Regions from separate parts of the Chitinophaga niabensis genome, predicted to be linked through region 2. Evidence: riboswitches for the same ligand, from Rfam matches in the RefSeq annotation. Region 2 holds a riboswitch; the other holds the start of a gene.
What was found. A riboswitch is a leader RNA that binds a small molecule or an ion and turns the genes downstream of it on or off. The one in region 2 is predicted to bind cobalamin.
Positions count from the first base shown of each region.

Region 1: another riboswitch for cobalamin. It lies ahead of AAHN97_RS22570 (TonB-dependent receptor plug domain-containing protein); the one in region 2 lies ahead of metE (5-methyltetrahydropteroyltriglutamate--homocysteine S-methyltransferase).

Region 1 is NZ_CP154260.1:5,680,234-5,689,870, reverse strand. Features, by position in the region: gene AAHN97_RS22590 (Fic family protein) at 1-789, opposite strand, end outside; gene cobC (alpha-ribazole phosphatase family protein) at 874-1,434, opposite strand; gene AAHN97_RS22580 (ABC transporter substrate-binding protein) at 1,461-2,390, opposite strand; gene AAHN97_RS22575 (DUF6580 family putative transport protein) at 2,442-3,041, opposite strand; gene AAHN97_RS22570 (TonB-dependent receptor plug domain-containing protein) at 3,063-4,973, opposite strand; cobalamin riboswitch at 5,073-5,299, opposite strand; gene AAHN97_RS22565 (APC family permease) at 5,327-6,658, shown strand; gene AAHN97_RS22560 (trans-sulfuration enzyme family protein) at 6,712-7,872, shown strand; gene AAHN97_RS22555 (tetratricopeptide repeat protein) at 7,961-8,611, opposite strand; gene AAHN97_RS22550 (hypothetical protein) at 8,709-9,209, opposite strand; gene AAHN97_RS22545 (hypothetical protein) at 9,363-9,637, opposite strand, start outside.
Region 2 is NZ_CP154260.1:6,616,928-6,626,564, forward strand. Features, by position in the region: gene AAHN97_RS26640 (ATP-binding protein) at 1-637, shown strand, start outside; gene AAHN97_RS26645 (SOS response-associated peptidase) at 753-1,502, opposite strand; gene AAHN97_RS26650 (hypothetical protein) at 1,507-1,983, opposite strand; gene AAHN97_RS26655 (Y-family DNA polymerase) at 1,987-3,273, opposite strand; gene AAHN97_RS26660 (hypothetical protein) at 3,295-3,510, opposite strand; gene AAHN97_RS26665 (response regulator) at 3,640-4,023, opposite strand; cobalamin riboswitch at 4,436-4,633, shown strand; gene metE (5-methyltetrahydropteroyltriglutamate--homocysteine S-methyltransferase) at 4,779-7,088, shown strand; gene AAHN97_RS26675 (MIP family channel protein) at 7,216-7,923, opposite strand; gene AAHN97_RS26680 (DUF4350 domain-containing protein) at 8,034-8,807, shown strand; gene AAHN97_RS26685 (hypothetical protein) at 8,874-9,425, shown strand; gene AAHN97_RS26690 (tetratricopeptide repeat protein) at 9,446-9,637, shown strand, end outside.

The DNA of each region.
Region 1 (9,637 bases), 940 kb from region 2:
CCATTCGGTGATATCCAGCTCGCTTCTTTGTGTTTCCTGCAGCATATGATAATAGGTATTCCTTTCAGCTCTGATCTGTGCAGACATACTGTAGAACCTGTATGGTGTTTCATCTGCACGAGCCATTGCCATATCTGCAATAGCACGGCCTATGCGGCCATTGCCGTCATCAAATGGATGAATGGTTACAAACCAAAGATGTGCCATGGCTGCTTTTATAACCGGGTCCAACATCGGATCGGTATCATTGAACCAGTCGAGGAACTTTTGCATTTCAGCATCCAGTTTATCTGAGTCCGGTGCCTGAAAGTGAACTTTCTCATAGCCTATGGGGCCTGATACTACTTGCATGGGGGCATCTTTTGCATTTGTCCGCCATGCGCCAATGGTCATTTTGTATTTGTTTGCAGGAAATAATGAGGTATGCCAGCGGAAGAGCCGTTCAGCCGTTAGTGGCTCTTTGTAGTGTTGTGTGGCATCTACCATCATATCCACGATGCCTTCCACGTCCCGGTCTGCCGGAACGAAGCCACCAATATCTATTCCTAATCTTCGTGCAATGGAAGAACGTACCTGTTCTGGGTTAAGGATCTCACCTTCTATTTCGCTGGATTTGATTACATCTAATGTAAGGTTCTGCAATCCGGCTTGTTTTTGCAGATTGAACCCAAGACTTTCCATTCGGCCTAACAGCTTACCCTGATTATGGCGAACGTCTACAAGAGCCCAGTAGGTTTTGGGGAAATCAAAATAGAAGTCAGGCCATTTTGGTAATTGGTGTAAGTACATACTCCGCATTTTATGCGGTAAATATACGGCTTATTCTCCGCAAATAGTGCGTAAAATAGATCATTTATTCTCCGCAAAGCTCCCTTACAAATTCAGTCCCTTCACCTCAAATCCTTCCTCATTTGCCCTCAAATGCGCCACCCGCCCATATTCCACCCTGATCCCATAAGAATCTTCCAGGGCTGTATTGGTTGCGTAGGCTAAAATGGAACGGATCACGCCGCCGTGGGTGACGATAACGGTATCTTCTTTGGTTTTTAGTATTTCCTGGAAAGCGGCTACGCTGCGTTCGTAGAGAGCGGCATAACTTTCGCCGTTGGGCATGGGGTTGTAGAGGTAATCTGCCATCCAGGTTTTGGGAGTGGTGATAGCAATGTCTGTCCAGGTTTGCATTTCCCAGTCGCCGAAATTCACTTCGCGTAAACGTTCATCGGTTACAAAGGGAGCGCCAAACAGGAACTCGGCCAGTTTGCTGCATCGTTGTAGGGGACTGGCGAAAACGGTAAAGTCTTTTGCCGGTAAGATGTTCTGCACGCGGGTAGCTTCTGTATGAAAAGTGCTGGCCAGGTCTAGGTCGGTAAATCCGTAGCAGGTGCCGTAAATTACATCAGGCGTAGTATGCCTTATTAAAAATATATCCCTCATTCCGGCGCAAAGATACTATAATTCTATTACGCAGGTTGAAGGTCCAGTGTTCTGAACTTGTGTTGCAGCTCAATGGGCGTGGGAAATATTTCTGGATGGAAAAGATGGGAAAGCACAGTGATACCATCTACCAATGTGCTGGCACTGGGTTGGGTGAAGAGATCGTAGTCAGCCAGAAATACATGGTTATTGCGTACAGCTTGTAATTGCTCCCAACCGGGCACGCGGGTTACGAGATGTAATTCCTGTGCGGAACGTTCTGTGAGAAAACCGCAGGGTGCAATTACTAATACTTCGGGGTCATAACGTAGTATCTTTTCCCAGGGGGTAACGATGGAATCGCCGGCGGGATTGGATAACATGTCTACCCCACCAGCATAAGCAACCTGGTAAGGGATCCAGTGACCGCAGTTATACACAGGGGCCATCCATTCCATGATCATCACACGGCGTAAGGGAGCACGGTGTGCACGTAGAGTATCTACAGTAAAGTCCAAACGTTCCTGTAAACGGGCGAGGTAACGGTAAGCGGCTTCTTCTTCTCCCAATGCTTTACCTATGGTGATAGCACAATTAAAAACATCCTGGAGGTTATTGGGGCTGAGGCTTACCAGCTCGGGGAGCTTTGGTAATTTATAAACGGCCTGTTGCGTGCAATGGGTATCTATCTGGCATACTTCGCAAACATCCTGTGTAAAGATCACATCCGGTGCAATGGCTCCCAGTACGGCATCATCCACATAATACAAACTCTTGCCCTGTGCTTTGGACGCAGAAAAGATGCGGTCTATTTCCTCACTGCTGTAAGTATTTCCTTCCAATACGTAGCGTACTACCCGTTGTTTTTCAGCAAGTGCAATGGGCGGGCATTCAAATGTAACGCCATGCAACAGGTGTTGCAGGCCCATATCGTAGATCATTTGTGTGGCAGCGGGGAGAAAGGAACAGGCGACCATGTTTGTATTTTTTATAAAGGGGCTGACCATGCAGCCAGCCCCTTTGTGATATTATCTTGGAATAGACAGTGCTGGTATTTTGTTCTGCATCCACTCGAATAAACCGAAGAAGATAGCACTGAACACTAGGTTACTCAGTATGGTATTCTTTACTAACGGCAACCCTTGTATGTAACATTTCACGAGACCTTGTGCATCTTTTGTGAAGGGAAGACCGGTTGTCATGTCAATATTATGTGTGGTGGTCCATGTACCGAAATCGGCCAGCAGCCAGAATACGATGGCAGCGATCATGCTGGCAGCCACCACATTGGTGATCCGCACTTTTTTGATGATGAGCTGTCCGGTTAATACCATAGCGGCAAAGCCCAGGTACGTCCAGATCCATCCTTCATACAGGATGCCGGTGGCATATGCTTTATAGATGGTTTGGCTCATGATCACATCACCGAGGAAAAGGGTGAGCAGCGGGAACACATAACTTTTCCATTTATCTGCAAAGTAAGCGCCGCCAAATAAGGCCATGGCTCCTACAGGAGAAAAATTGGAGAAGGGGGTGATCTCACCTGCTGCGGTGATCCGCAGTACACCTGCTACTACGATGAATAATAACAGCACTAAAAAGCGGGGCTGTAAGTTTTTAATTGACATGACGGGTATAGTATTTAGATATTACAAACTGAAAGATATTCCGGCCTGCATGTTAAAGCCTTGCACGGAGTATCCGTAAATTTCCCAATATTTTTTGTTATTGGTGATATTATTTGCATTAAAAAATAAACGGCCATTGTCAGAGAAGCGGTATTCTGCATACATATCCCAGATGGTGTAGGCTTTCAGCTCAACATTCTGAGAAGGATTTGGCCATGGCGGAAAGTACAGATCGTTCCTGGTACCTACCTGGCGGATATTGGTGCTTACTAATACTTTCGGTAATACCTGGTAAGCAATGTTCAAACCACCACTGTGGTTAGGACGGCGTACGAGGTTATTGTAGGTGGTATCTTTTGTACCGGCCCTGGTAGTTACCTGTCCTTCCACATAAGCGTAGAATACTTTCACATCCAGGCCTTTTGCAGGATGTACAGCCAGTTCCACTTCTATTCCTTTATCGTTCTGCTTGTTAAAGTTCATGTACTTGTTGCCGATGTAGGCGATCACATCTTTAATATCACGTTTGAATCCTACTACGCGGAGATCCAGTTTATCTTTTATGAGGAAGGTCTGGAAGCCGGCTTCGTAGCTGGTGGCTTTTTCTGCTTTCAGGTTCTCATCTCCGTAAGAAGCATAGAGCGCAGTTAAAGTAGGTGCCTTGAATCCGGAAGAGATGTTCACAAACAGTTTCAGCTTATCAGACACCAGGTAAGAAGGGTTGAGGCTGTAAGTGAAGTTGTTGCCGAACTTGGAATGCAGGGTATAACGGCCGCCAGCTTCAAAGCTGAAGCCATGCAGGTTTTTAATGAATACAGACACGTAAGGGCTGGTGTTGAATAGCGAGCGTGCACTGAATTTGTTGACAAGGAAATTAACTGTGTCTATCAGTTCCGCTTTACGATATTCCACTCCTGCCAGTACCTGGAACCAGTCATTGATGCTATAGTGACCATACACATCCGCGAAGTAAGAACGGCCGTCCAGGGGAAGTACTCCCCACTGGCTTTCATCCACGCGTGTTACTTTCTGGTAGCCGAAATTGGCGCGTATTTCTCCTTTACCGTTCAGGTCATAGATACCACGGATACCGGTATGGATGAGATCTGATTTGTTAGTGTTCTTCAGGGCATCCACAAATGGGCCGCCATCGTAAGAGCTTTTGTAATCAGAGTATACGAAGAAGGGTTGCAGTTTCAGCTGTTCTGTAGCCTGGATGCCGAGGTTTACCATCACGGCATTCTGTTTGTAACCATCCTTGTCGAATTGCGGATTGGTCACCGTATCATGCGGTGCGGCTTCAGAGATACCATCTGTTTCAAAGTGGGTGAAGCTCACGTTGTAGTCAACATTCTCCTGGTGGCCGCGCAGACCAACTGTTCCTTTCAGGCTGCGGTTGCTGCCCCAGGTAAGGTTGCCGAAACCACTGATGGGTTTTACGCCGCCTTTTTTAGTGATGATGTTGATCACACCGGCGATGGCATCTGCACCATACAATGTAGATTGTGTGCCGCGCAGGATCTCAATTCTTTCGATGAGGTCTACCGGCATAAAGCGGAGGTCGATGGCATTACCGGTAAGGCCGGTAGCATCTGCAGCGGGGATACCATCTAAGAGGATAGTGGTATATTGAGAAGTGGCACCGCGGAAATACAGTTCTTTGTTTTTACCGGGGTTGGAACCTACGCCATTGATCACGATGCCGGCTTGTTCATTCAGTACATCACTTACAGAGCGGCCGATGTTCCTTTCAATTTGTTCACGGCCAATAACGGTGAGCACCTTACCGGTTTCACTTTGTTTTTTGGCGAATTTGGTAGCAGTAACTACTACGGTGTTGAGTTGCGATACGCGCGAAGAATCCTGCGCGAAGCCAGCGTGGCCCATTGCCAGCATGGCAATTGCGATTGGTGTGTAGATGTTTTTTTTCATGTAATTGTTTTAATTACACGCAAGGGAGATACTGAAAAGTATAGAATGCCGTTTCGAACAGGCAATTACACCCTCCGCTTTTCACCCGAAAGCGCGGACTGATAAAATGGGTATACGGCAGGTCTTCTGGCTTTCCTGCTTTCCGGATTGACCTTCCCTCCCGTTATGAGAAGTGGTTGAAGCGTCCGAAAAACATTCCTTATGGAGAAAGATAAGGAAGCAGGATCACAGCTACGGGGATAGCTCCGGAATTGAACCGGATTCCCTATTAATGCCTGATAGAAGAAGGATATCTTCTAAGGGCAACCGTTTACCGGGGGCAAACCTACGATATTTTGTAATATCTTGTAGATATGAGTATTAAACCTAAGCTGGGGCCCTTTGACCTGACGATGATAGTGGTGGGATTAGTGATTGGTATGGGCATCTTCAAAACCCCTGTGAGCGTGGCCCGGGAAACCGGTACGCCAACATTGTTCTATGCTGTATGGGCATTGGCAGGACTTGTTTCCTTATGCGGGGCGCTTACTTATGCAGAGATCGGTTCCCGTTATCCTGTTGCAGGGGGCTTTTATAAAGTATGCTCCTATGGTTACCATCCTGCTTATTCTTTTATGATCAACTGGACGCTGGTGATCTCTAATGCGGCTTCCATTGCAGCTGTTTGTATTGTTGGGGCGGAATATATAGGGCCAGTGCTTTTACCCGAAACCGTTCAACATGAAGGAGGGCGGAAAGCCATTGCCATCGGGGCTGTGCTATTCCTGTATGTGATCAATATGATGGGCATCCGTATGAGTGCCAACTGGCAGAATATACTTACGGTGGTGAAGATAGGGATGGTATTACTGCTTTGTTTAACCGTATTCAGCAATCATGTGGCCCCGCCCAGTACAGCTACCACCACCAGCAGCCATGGCTGGTTTTATATTTTTGGTGCTGCCCTGGTACCGGTATTCTTTACCTATGGCGGTTATCAGCAGACCATCAACTTTGGAAGTGATGTACGGGAGCCGGCTAAAAATACACCCAGGGCTATTTTCATTGGCATCAGCATTATCCTTTTCTTATACCTGACGGTGAACTATGCTTATGTGAAAGTGATAGGTTTTGAGCAGCTGAAAACAACAGATGCCCTGGCAGCCCGTATGGCAGGCGTATTTTTTGGAGAGAACGGATTTAAGATCACCTCTATTTTATTGTTCTTATCCGTGCTGGGGTATTCTAACGTGAACCTCATTTCCAATCCCCGCATGTATTACGCCATGGCGGAAGACGGGGTATTACCTTCGGTCTTTAAAAGGGTGAACAGCAAAACGCAGGTGCAGGAAGTGGCCCTTACCACCTTTACTGTATTGATCATAGGGCTGCTGTATTTCCTGAGCAATTTTGACAAGATCATCCAGTACGTAATGCTGTTTGATTCCATCGGCCTGGCTTCTGCGGCGGCCACTATATTTATCCTGAGGAAGAAAACGGCGCACCTGGACAATACAGGTATCTATAAAATGCGTTTATACCCCTGGTTACCGGTATTTTTTATTGGAACTTATCTCTTTGTAACAGTCAATATCTTTATAAGTGACTGGCAGCAGGCCCTTAGTGGAATGTTCTGGTTCGTAGCGGGCCTGCCGATCTACTTTTTTATGAAAAGAGCCGTACGCCGGACCGTCACGGAGAAATGAAGTTTATGTACTTTGCGTCTTTTTTGGATAGTGCAAAGGGAATACAACTGACTATGGATCTATCGTTTATTATCAATGAATTGGGGGAAGACAGAGAGCAATATTTTAATGCCATTGCTCCTCCAATTATGCAAAGCAGCAATTTTGCGTTCGAGACAGTCGCAGCTATGAGAGACCTGCTGCTGGATGAGTACAAGGGTTTCCTGTACTCCCGGGGGCATAATCCAACCATTGACATCCTTCGGCAGAAGCTGGCCGCATTGGATGGAGCGGAGGATGCGCTTGTATTTGGAAGCGGCGCCGCAGCTATTTTTACGGGGGTACTTTCTGTTGTGCAACAGGGGGACCATGTGATCTGTGTACGCGACCCTTACAATTGGGCAAGACAACTATTTGAGATCATCCTGCCGAAATTCGGGGTGGAAACCACTTTTGTGGACGGAACGGACACCGCCAATTTTGAAAAGGCGATCCGGCCCAATACCCGTCTCATTTACCTGGAATCTCCCAACTCCTTTACGTTTGAGTTACAGGATATAAAGGCCGTAGCCCAATTAGGTCGCAGCCGGAATATCACCACCATGATCGATAACAGTTACTGTACACCTTTGTACCAGCAACCGCATCTGATGGGGATAGATCTCTGCCTGCAATCTGCTACCAAATTCATCAGTGGTCATAGTGATACCATGGCGGGTGTATTGACCGGTTCCCAGGAAAAGATCCGCCGGATCTTTGTATCTGAATACCTGAATATCGGCAGTGGTATTGCGCCTTTTAATGCATGGCTTTTACTGAGAGGGTTGCGTACCCTGGAGATCAGGCTGCAACGCAGTGCGGATAGTACCCGGCAGGTATTGGCATGGCTGAAAAAACATCCCCTGATCCATAAAGTATTCTTTCCGCTGGACCCGGATTTTCCGCAGTTTGAACTGGCTTCCAGCCAGATGAAGGGAGCAGCGGGGTTGCTGACCATTCAATTAAAAGTGGAACGCCGGGAGCAGGTGGAATTGTTCTGCAATTCCCTGAAACATTTTCTCATGGCTGTTTCCTGGGGTGGGCATGAGTCTTTGGCTTTCCCTGCCTGTGCTTCCCTGGAGGCGGATAGTTTTGATCCTAAGGAGCCGAAACATAAGATGGTGCGGTTGTATATAGGGCTGGAGGACCCGGGATATTTAATTAAAGACCTGGAGCAGGCTTTAAATAAGATCTAGATATAGGCGGCCGGAGTTCCGGCCTGCAAGCATAAAAAATCCCGGTAAGCATGGCCTACCGGGATTTCTTTTATAAAGGAATTTATCATCAACCAGGCATCCGGCTGATGTATTTGTCCATTTCTTTAATCTGACTTTTGATCTGCTCGGTAGTAGGCTTCTGCTCTTTTGCACGGCGGAAATACTCTTTGGCAGCTTTAAAATCCCGGCGACCCATAGAAATAGAGCAGAGCTGCAATAAAGCGGCGGCGGTATTTTCTTTGTCTGGCAGGCCCAGCTTGAGGGCTTTACGCAGGTTTTCGCTGGCTGTTTTGGTATCATTCTTCTGAGAAGCGATGATGCCCAGTTGGAAATACTGCATGCCTTCATGTTCCCTGGTAGGACTGCCGGATTTGATACTGGCCCTTACGGCAGATTCCGCTTTGTCCAGATCTTCATTCTGCATGGCCAGGTTACTTTGCATCAGGTAATACCCGGAACGGATGGGTTTGTACAGCAGTTTCGGGAACTGGATACTATTCAGGATGCGCATGGCTCCATCCACATCTCCAGCCTCCACAGCTTCCTGTACCAGGCGCATAGGCCCAAACAGGAAATGCGTAACGATACAAACAACGGCTATCAGCAATACAATAGCAGCTTCCCACCAGCCAAAAGCAAGGCCCAGCGCAATACCCCCTATCAAAAGCAGGATGCCCAGGGGTAAACGATATTTGATAAATAAATTAAATGCTTTCATAATTCTTTCAACGAGGGGCAAAGATACAATAACTAAAAAGGAAAAAGCAGGACAAAATTGCCCTGCTTTTCCCTTTTTTAAGCCGGTTTCCCGTTAATTATTTCCTTGTAAAAGAATATACGATATAAGCGGTTTTGCCATCATAAGTAACCGGTGCGCGCCATACCATGGAGGTATTGTTAACAGAAGTCAGTTCCACCCGGTACCCGTCTGAGATATTTTTGGCTTTCACCCCTTCCAGCAGTTCCTTGAACTGGATCATCACCACGCCGCCCTGGTTGAGGGTAGACCATACGATGTTCTGGGAAACGGGTGTACAGCCATTAGCAGAAGAAGTGGTAGCGAAACTGCCGTATTTATTGGATGGCAGGTTCCAGTCACTGCCCTCGAGGCATTTGGGTGGAATATTGGAAAAAACAGTGGTCACCTTGGCCGTGGAAGGCAAACCGTCATAACTTACATTGTTCAGCGTCCATTTTCCTTTTGCGTCTTTGCCCATACTGGCGGCAGTTGGGGTACCCTGCTGTGAAGCACAGGCACTCAGCAGCAGGGAGGCTGCTCCAAATACTGTAAAGAGGCGGATCAATTGCTTTGTCATTTTTTGGATGTTTTGATGCATAGGTAACAAAAAACCGGCCAAAAGTGTTGTAAAAAAATATGGGCACACGCGTGGTGTGCCCTTTTTGCTTTTTTGGGGCTACGAACAAATGTTTTTGGGGATAAACATTACAAGGAATAAATGTTTCCGGGGCTAATTAGCATATGAATAAAAAACAGTGTACCTGGCCAATACATTATTATCCGGGTTGCGGGAGATCGTTTCTCTTTTCAGGGGGTATCCTTTTGCATCATATTCATAAGTGTATTCCGTTGTCCATTCAATATTCCCCCATCCATCATAATGAATTTCTTTCTCTACACATCGGGGCAGCCCCTTTGTGTATTTTTGTTGTATGATACCCTCTAACGGATCCGGATGATCACTGTAACGGGCATATTCGATCGTTCCCTGAAGATCCGGCCCGA
Region 2 (9,637 bases):
CCAGCCATTTGAGCAGGCAGATAAAACTATTTATCACAAGTTTGGTGGAACCGGTCTCGGCCTGGCTATTTCCAAACGTATTGCAGAACTGATGGGTGGAGAAATAGAAGTTTGGAGTCAACCGGGCGAAGGCACTGCCTTTACAGTAACGCTGCCATTGAAGATTGAAAAGAATCAGCAGCTGCAGGAGATTGTTCCCGGCAAGAAGCAATTCTCCGTACTGTCTTCCAGCAAACGGATCTTACTGATGGAGGATAACCAGACCAATCAGATGATCATGGAACGGTTCTTCTCTAACATCGGCATTCAGATCATGATCGCAGATAACGGGCTGGATGGCGTAGCGATGACCCGTGCGCATATGCCGGACCTGATCATTATGGATATGCATATGCCTAAAATGACCGGACGTGAAGCATTGAAACTGATCCGCGAAGACCCCACGCTGCGCCATATTCCGGTGATTGCTATTTCTGCAGATGCTTTCCGCGAACAACAGGAAGCTGCGTTGGAAGCAGGGGTGAATGAATACCTGATCAAACCTGTTGAGTTCGACCGCTTATATGAAGTAGTAGATAAATATTTAGATGCCCCCTGTTTTGTAACAGAGGAAAGGATGGTAGCGAAGGTGAGTTAATAAGCAGATTGCAGCTTTAAGCAGCAGGCAAGTTGTTATCGCAATGCAGCCAGGCATATTTATTTTTACAGTGCAAGCTAGCCTGATGCTCTTGCCATTCACAGCTTTATTGTTCTTATAACGCAGGCAAGCCCTCATACTCTGCCCTTTCAATAACCCCTTCATCATCCGGTTTTGCTTTTCTCACAGAATTCACCGGCCAGTATTCAAGGTTATCTGAAGGCAACGTGTATTGCAGGATGTTCTGTAGATCCGTATCCGTTAGATTGGGATTCAGCCATTCCTTTTCCAGTTCTATGGGAAGAATGAGCGGCATCCGTCCTGCATTATCTCCTCCATTGTGGATACGCTTCATGATATCATTTGCATCGCGGGTAAGTACGGTAAAGGTACCCGGCAGTTCTCCTGTTTCAGGATGGGGAATATGTGAGTAAGCATACAGCCCGGCAATGAAGAACATGCTGCGATCTTTTACCTTGATGTAATAAGGCACTTTATTTTTCCAACCGGGTATTTCCCGGTGTTCAAAGAAACCGGTGGCGGGAATAAGACAACGGTTCTTACGGATACGGCTCCAGTAAGCTTTTGTATCCAGCACTTTTTCAGAACGTGCATTCACCATCCATTTACGCCCTTTCTTTATTTCTTCCGGTGTTTTCATATAACCGGGAATAACACCCCATTCAAATTTCAGGAGTTTCAACTGCCCTTTGTCAGCGATCACCACAGGCCACTTGGGATAAGCCTGTGCCACTTTGTGAAAAGTAGGCTCAAAATACATATCCAGCTGTCCAAGGTCTTTCAGCTCCGGGAGATAATCATATACTGATTCAATACTGGTAGAAAAAGAGAGATCGTAACACATTGGGCTATAATTTTTCGATATCAGATAAGGGTACTTTAATTTCTTCCTGGTTCAGTTTCAATGTAATAAAAAATTCTCCAAACTGCATGAAGAGGGAGGCCTGCACTTCATCCTTCCGTTCCGGTTTCCAGCCGGTCTCTGAAGAGATATATCGTCTGATCTTTGCAGCGAGTTGATAAGAGGGTTGCCATGTTCTTTCGTTCAGCAGTGCTATATATACCAGGTAACCGGGTGGCTGTGCTGCTGCACGGTAAAGCCTTTCCTGCTCTTCTAAAATGTAAATGTACCTGCGCGGGTCTTCGGCTATTGCTTCATAATGCGCCAGTGCTGCTGTTTTGGATAGGTAGGGAGAAAGCAGCAGCACTTCTTTCATGCGGGGATCATTTCCGCGTGCATAGGTCTGCCGCACAAAATAAGCATGCCCCGCGGAGATGAGCCCATCGAGTACAACCTTATCTAATAGTGCGAGCGGATTATGCATGTGCTACGCTTTAGCTTTTAATATTTCAGGAACGCGGGTGGTGAAACAGGCAGATAATTTCTCCTGCCGCAGTTTCCACTTCATGCCATTTCCCTGGATGGCAAACCGCACCAATTGTTTATTGGAAAAGTGCTGGTTGATGTTATCCAGTGCTTTCATTAAACGGGCATCTCTTTCAAGATCAGCTTCAGAAAAAAGGTTCTGCTGCACCTGGTCTTCCGGCACAAGGTCCTGCGCCAGCACGCCTACTTTTTTGAAATTGAAATCGGGTTTGAAGATCCTGTCCAGCCCCAGCATGGCGTAATGGATCAGTTCTTTTGTGCTATTGGTGGCAGTGGGCAATTGTACATTGATGGAGCGGTAATATTGTTTATCCTGCGTGCGGAAATTATTGGTGTGCAGGAATATGGTGATCAGTTTTGCACAGCTTTTCTGGCGGCGTAATCTTTCTCCGCAGATAGCCATGTAACTGGCCAGTGCTTCCCTGATATCATTCTTCTCCGTTAATAATTTTCCAAAAGAGCGGGATACGCCCATGCCTTTCTTCGGCGGCGGTTCTTCCTGCAATTCAATAGAAGGGATACCCCGTAATTCACGTAACATCCGCAAGCCCGTAACAGACATTTCTTTACGTACCCAATCATCAGCCGCGCGGGAAAAATCCAATGCCGTATGCATGTTATGTTTATGCAGTAAGGCAGCATATTGTGCACCAACACCCCAGATATCTTCTACCGGTGTGGCTGCCAGTGCAGCGATTGTTTTTTCGGGAGAATCCAGTACGTGCACACCAATATCGCGGGAATGTTTTTTGGTGAAACGGTTGGCCAGTTTTGCCAGTGTTTTGCTGGGAGCTACCCCAACAGAAACAGGGATGCCCACTTCCTGTACAACGGTTTTTTTGATATCTGCTGCAAGCGCAAACAAATCTTTCATACCGGAGAAATCCAGGAAGGCCTCATCTATACTGTATATTTCCATGTTGGGGGAATAGCGGGCAAGCGTGCTCATTACACGATTGGAAACACTGCCGTACAAGGTATAATTGGAAGAATAAACAGCTACGTTGTTTTTCACCAGCATGTCTTCAATAGCAAAAGCGGCTTCTCCCATTTTGATGCCCAGGGCTTTGGCTTCCTCTGACCGGGCTACTACGCATCCATCATTATTACTCAATACAACCACCGGCCTCGTTTTGATCTTGGGGTTGAAGAGCCGCTCACAGCTCGCATAGAAATTGTTACAATCTACAATGGCGATCATTTTGTCTTTTGCTAAGTTCTTTAGCAAAACTACCGAATATTTTTGGGACTATGCAAAATGTTTTGTGATAGCTTCCGCCAGTGCGGAAATAATGCCGGCATCCACAGGATCCCCGCTGGTAAGGGCCCGCAGGTTATCTTCTTCATCCAGTTCAAAAATAATATGACTGTTTTCCGCAGTCACGTGAAAAGAAATGGAATACCCTTTGGCATAAGGTGTTACAAGATAAGACTGTTCTTTGATGGTAACGGAGAATGGCTCCATGCGGTAGCGGTTTAAGCATAAAGATACGGAGGAGCTGATAAACAGATTGTCCATTTATCCCGGGAAATAACCGGGGTCATTACCCGGGGAACGGACCAATGAGTTACAAACGTTAGATTAAAAGGCCGGCTAGTCTTGCAGGCGCCTCACATTCAGGAGGCGGTTCACTTTTTTTGCCAGATCTTGTGGTGAAAAAGGTTTGGTGATGAATTCAGCTGCTTCCAGGCCAAACCAGTCTGAAATAGCGCTCTGCATGAAGGCACCGAGAATGATCACCATAATAGGAAAGGGCCTTGCTTCCTGGCTCCTGCGGATCTGGTCGGCCATTTCCCTCAGGTCTTCAAATGGTAGTTTGAGATCGATCAATACAAGATCATAATCATTCAAAACAAGATTAAGAATAGCTTCTTTGCCATTTAATGCCAGCTCTGTGTCGAATCCTTCTCTCTTCAGTATTAGCTCCAGTACACGGATCATCAGCAGGTCATCTTCAATAACCAGTATCTTTTTCATATACGATACACATAAGTTAACGAGGCTGCATAGGACGTACGATGCCCTGCTGCTGTGTAGCCAGCGGCGCAATCCATGCTGCTTCCAATGAAAGTTTTTGTTTTTTTCTCTGATGTAGCGTGTATACGGTTCCGTTGTTTTTTGCTCGCGGTTCAACGGGCAATATAGGTATACAGTTACTCTATGGTGGCGAGGGCCTTCGGTTTCCGGTTAGTTATGGTTAAAACTACTTAGCAAAATGCATTTAGCTGCAATCATATTTGCGAATACTGTGCCAAAAATTATTGCATTCCAGTATGTTAACGCTCATTAACCGGAATCAATTTAAAAACAAGTCATTTAACTGCCGCTTAACAAAGTATAGGAAAATATTCTGCACCTTCCTATATTTGCTCCTGAGTTCTTTACTTATTCTTTCTTTCCACAGTGCGGTAGGCGATGAAAGTCGCTTTTAATTTGGAACCGTGTGCAAATCACGGGCTGTCGCGCAACTGTAAGTAACGCTACCTGTTACTGCCAATCATGTTCATTGCTCTAACCTGAATAGACGAGTGAGAAGAACGGCAGTAATGTTACAAGCCAGGATACTTGCCGTGCTGTGTAAGACAAATGCTTTCGCGAATTGAAGCAGTAGTCGGGAACGGAAGGGCATGCCCTGACGTGTCTTTTCATTTCTTACCTCTCACAAGTCCTGAAAGCATACCAGAAACCGTAAGGGACATTAATTCACATTAATGTTTTAAAAGTTTATGCGTATGCTCAAACACAATCTTGGCTACCCTCGTATGGGAGCACAACGTCAGCTCAAAAAAGCCAACGAACAGTACTGGCAGGGCCGCATCAGTCGCCCCGAGCTATTTTCAACCGCCAAACGCCTGCAGGAAGAACACTGGGCTATCCAGCAGCAGGCAGGGATGGACCTGATCCCCTGTAATGATTTCAGTTTTTATGACCAGGTATTGGATATGACCCTGCTCCTGGGGGCCATACCAGACCGCTACGCACCTGTGGTAACAGATGTGGCAGAGAATACGGAGATAGACCTCTATTTTGCCATGGCCCGCGGTTACCAGAAGGATGGGCTGGACATCACAGCCATGGAAATGACCAAGTGGTTCGATACCAATTACCATTACATTGTTCCCGAGTTCACCGCAAAGCAGGAGTTCCGCCTTTTCTCCGGCAAAGTGTTCAGCGCATTTGATGGTGCCCGCCATTATACAGGCAATACACCTAAACCCGTATTGATCGGCCCCGTTTCTTATCTCCTGCTTGGCAAGGAAAAGGGCAGCGGTTTTCACAGGATCAGCCTGCTGAACAGGTTGCTGCCTGTATACATCAGCGTGCTGCAAAAGTTACAGGCACAGGGCGCTGAATGGGTGCAGCTGGATGAACCTTTCCTGGCCATGGACCTTACGGAAGCAGAAACCAATGCATTCAAACAGGCTTACCAGGAGATCGCCAAACAATGCAAAGGGCTCAAGATCATGGTAGCAACTTACTTTGAAGGCCTGAGAGAAAACACAGTCCTGGCCGCTAATCTGCCGGTTTGTTGTTTGCATATAGACCTTACCCGTGCACCACATCAGTTGGATGCAGTACTCGCTGCCCTGCCGCCTAAAACCTCTTTATCATTGGGCGTGGTAGATGGCCGGAACATCTGGAAGAATGATTATGCCACATCATTGGACTTCCTGAAAAAAGCAGTAGCAGCTTTAGGAGAAGAACGGGTGATGATAGCACCGGGTTGTTCTTTACTGCATACCCCGGCAGACCTGGACTTTGAAACAGACCTTGATCCGGAGATGAAGTCATGGATGGCATTTGCACGCCAGAAGTTACAGGAGGTGTTTGAACTGCATGCTATCTTAAAAGGTAATGATGTTTTGTTAAAAGCTAACCAGGCAGCCATCCGATCGCGCAGTGCGTCTCCGCGTATCCATAAACAGGAAGTGAAACAACGCACGGCTGCTATCACCAATGCAGATGCGAGCAGGCAAAGCCCTTTCCCGCAAAGGCAGAAGGTGCAGGAGGAAAGATTCCATCTTCCTTTATTCCCTACCACTACCATTGGTTCTTTCCCGCAAACAGACGATATCCGCCAGTTGCGTGCACAACTGCGCAAAGGAGACATCACGCAGCAGCAATATGATACAGCTATTGAAGCTGCCACCCTTACGGCTATACGCTGGCAGGAAGAGATAGGACTGGATGTACTGGTGCATGGAGAGTTCGAGCGGAACGACATGGTGGAATATTTTGGCGAAATGCTGGATGGTTTCACTTTCACCCGTAATGGATGGGTGCAGAGTTATGGTAGCCGTTGTGTAAAACCTCCGGTGATCTATGGCGATGTAAGCCGGCCAAAAGACATGACCGTTAGATGGACGAAATACGCACAGGCGCAAACACATCTTCCCATGAAAGCGATGCTCACAGGGCCGGTTACCATCCTGCAATGGTCTTTTGTACGGGACGATCAACCCCGTTCTGTCACTACCAACCAGATTGCATTAGCCATCCGGGAAGAAGTACAGGCATTGGAGAAAGCCGGAATTGGTGTTATACAGATTGATGAACCGGCTATCCGGGAAGGATTGCCTTTAAGGAAAGATGACCGCGGGCAATACCTGCACTGGGCGGTGAAAGCCTTCAGGGTAGCATCCTGCGGAGTGAAGGACGATACACAGATCCACACGCATATGTGTTACAGTGAGTTCAATGATATCATTGAACATATTGCAGCGATGGATGCAGATGTGATCACTATAGAAACCTCCCGTTCACAAATGGAGCTGCTGGAAGCCTTTGCAGGATTCCATTATCCAAATGAGATAGGGCCGGGTGTGTATGATATTCACTCACCAAGGGTACCGGCTACAGAAGAAATGGTGAGCCTCCTGCAAAAAGCGGCCGTGTTACTGCCTGTGCGGAACCTTTGGGTGAACCCGGATTGCGGACTGAAAACACGCAAATGGCCGGAAACCAAAGCCGCACTGGAGAATATGGTGGCTGCGGCGAAAGAGGCGAGGAGCCTTTTACAGGAAAAACAACCATCCTTATAAAAACTAAAAAAGCCTCCCGGTGCAGGGAGGCTTTTTGTTTATTTCTTTTTCAGCGTGGGAAGGCATTTGTTTTCCGGCATGGGAGACTTTTTTTTAACAGAGAATGATTTTTCCCAGCACCGGAGGCTTACTTCTTCTCCAACACCCGCCATACAATCGCAGCTGCAATTCCCCCAACAACCGGGGCAACGATAAATAACCAGAGTTGTTCCAGGGCTTTTCCGCCAGCAAAAATAGCCGGCCCGAAGCTCCGGGCAGGGTTTACAGAAGTTCCCGTGATAGGAATAGCCACCAGGTGGATCAGCACAAGGGTAAACCCAATAGCCAGCCCGGCCATGGTACCATTCCCCCATTTAGAGGTAGTGCCAAAGATCACAAAGAGGAACAGGAAAGTGAGCACCGCCTCAGCCAGGAAGGCAGAAGCAATATTATATTCTGCCAGGTAACCGGGTCCCCAGCCATTGGAACCTAAAGCCCATTCTCCCGGTGTCCATCCGGGCAATCCTTTCTGGATGCAATACAGCACGCCTGCAGCAATGGTAGCACCGATGAATTGTGAGATGATGTAACCCAAAGCCTCTCCCGCTTTGATCTTACCCGCCGTAAGCATGGCAATGGTAATAGCAGGGTTAATGTGGCAGCCGGAGATGCCGCCTATGGCATAAGCCATCACCACAACGGATACACCAAAGGCGATCGCAATACCCAGTAAACCAATCCCTGCCGGGCCGGTAGTGGAAATACCTGATACCACGGCAGCGCCGCAGCCAAATAATACAAGGGAGAACGTACCTACCAATTCTGCAAAATACTTTGTGGATGATTTTATTTCCATAAAAGGGTTTGTTTTAGTTCTTCAATCTACAATTTAATTAACAGTATTGTTCACCACGCCGTATGCAAACGGTTGCAAATGACGTCAAAGCATAGTAAATTAGCTACAAGATGAAAACACTGCTCTCCGCCATCCTCGTGATGGCCACATTTCACGTTTCCGCACAAACGGTGCTGCTGGACAGCTATTTTAATAACGAACAGAAGAAGGACTCCACCGGCAAAACCTATTCCTGGCACTACAAATGGAGCGAAACCCCGCAAAGCGGATTTTCCATGTTCGGGCAGGAATTCCTTAACAATGGTGCGGATACGGCTACTTTATATGAAGCCCCCACCGCGGCCAACCTGAAAAAAGCCGCCATCTATATCATTGTGGATGCAGACAATGCAAAAGAAAATCCCAGCCCTAACCTGGTAACACAAACACACATAGACGCTATTTATAAATGGGTAGAAAATGGCGGCGTACTGGTAATGATGGGAAACGATAGCGCCAATGCAGAACTTCACCAGTTCAGCAAACTCTCCCAAAAATTCGGGATCACGTTTACAGACCGCAGCCGGAACATGGTAAAAGGAAAAGATTTCCCGACAGGCGCCGTGCTGATCCCAGCTAATCATCCCATCTTTCCTTCCATTAAAAAGGCCTACCTCAAAGAGATAAGCATACTGGAAGTGAAACCGCCTGCAAAAGCTTCCGTAACAATGAGCGATGATGTGATCATGGCAGTTTCCAAAGTAGGAAAAGGAACCGTGTTTGCAGTAGGCGATCCCTGGTTGTATAATGAATATGTAGATGGAAAACGCATCCCAGCGGACTATGAGAATCCTGCCGCAGTAAAAGACCTTGTGAAATGGTTACTGCAGCAATGCAAACGTTGATGCCTGTTTTATTTTGTTGAACAGGCCGCAATATTTACCTTTAACTGTTCAACTAAATAACCACCCATGCCTGAATTTTATTTTGATGATCCCGAAGGAGCAGGGCCTGCCAGGGAAACCTCCCATCCTGCTTTCGTTAAAATTCTACAGGAGGATTTCTATTATGATTGTATGGATGAATTTTCTCCCTTCGGAAATGATGACGGGGCAGATACTTTATTCAGGCTGCAGGACTGGTACGAGGAGTATGGCCATCTGAAGGACCCCGAAAATTTCCTGAAAGACGTGATAGAAGGAGCATTGGGAATGGATACACAACACCTGCGGCTCACAGATAAGAACCAGATCATTAAGATACACGGCAATGAAGTGTTCCTCTTCAATACTATTGATAATGTGATCATTGCTACTACTTTCGGCCAGTATAAAATTGAAGGAAGACTGGATGCTTCTTTACGGGAACTGGCACAAATTGCCCTGGAAAGGCAAAAGATGATCACACAATACCAGATTGATAACGATGAGTTAAGTCTGGAAATGGGGGGAGTAGATCCTATGTTCATCACTTATCTTAGCCGGCTACAAAAGATGCAGGAAGACCTGCAGCTGCTGAAATAAAAAATAATTACCTTTTCACTATGCCATTTCTCTGGTGGAATAATTCCTATTACCTGATCCTTATAGTGCAGGGGATCTGTATCTTTCACGCCTTTAAAACAGGGCGGAGGGACTACGTCTATATCATCCTGTTTGTTCCCGTGATCGGTTGTGCCATTTACATTATCCGGGAGATACTTCCCGAAATTAACAGGGGTGATTTCTGGAATAAC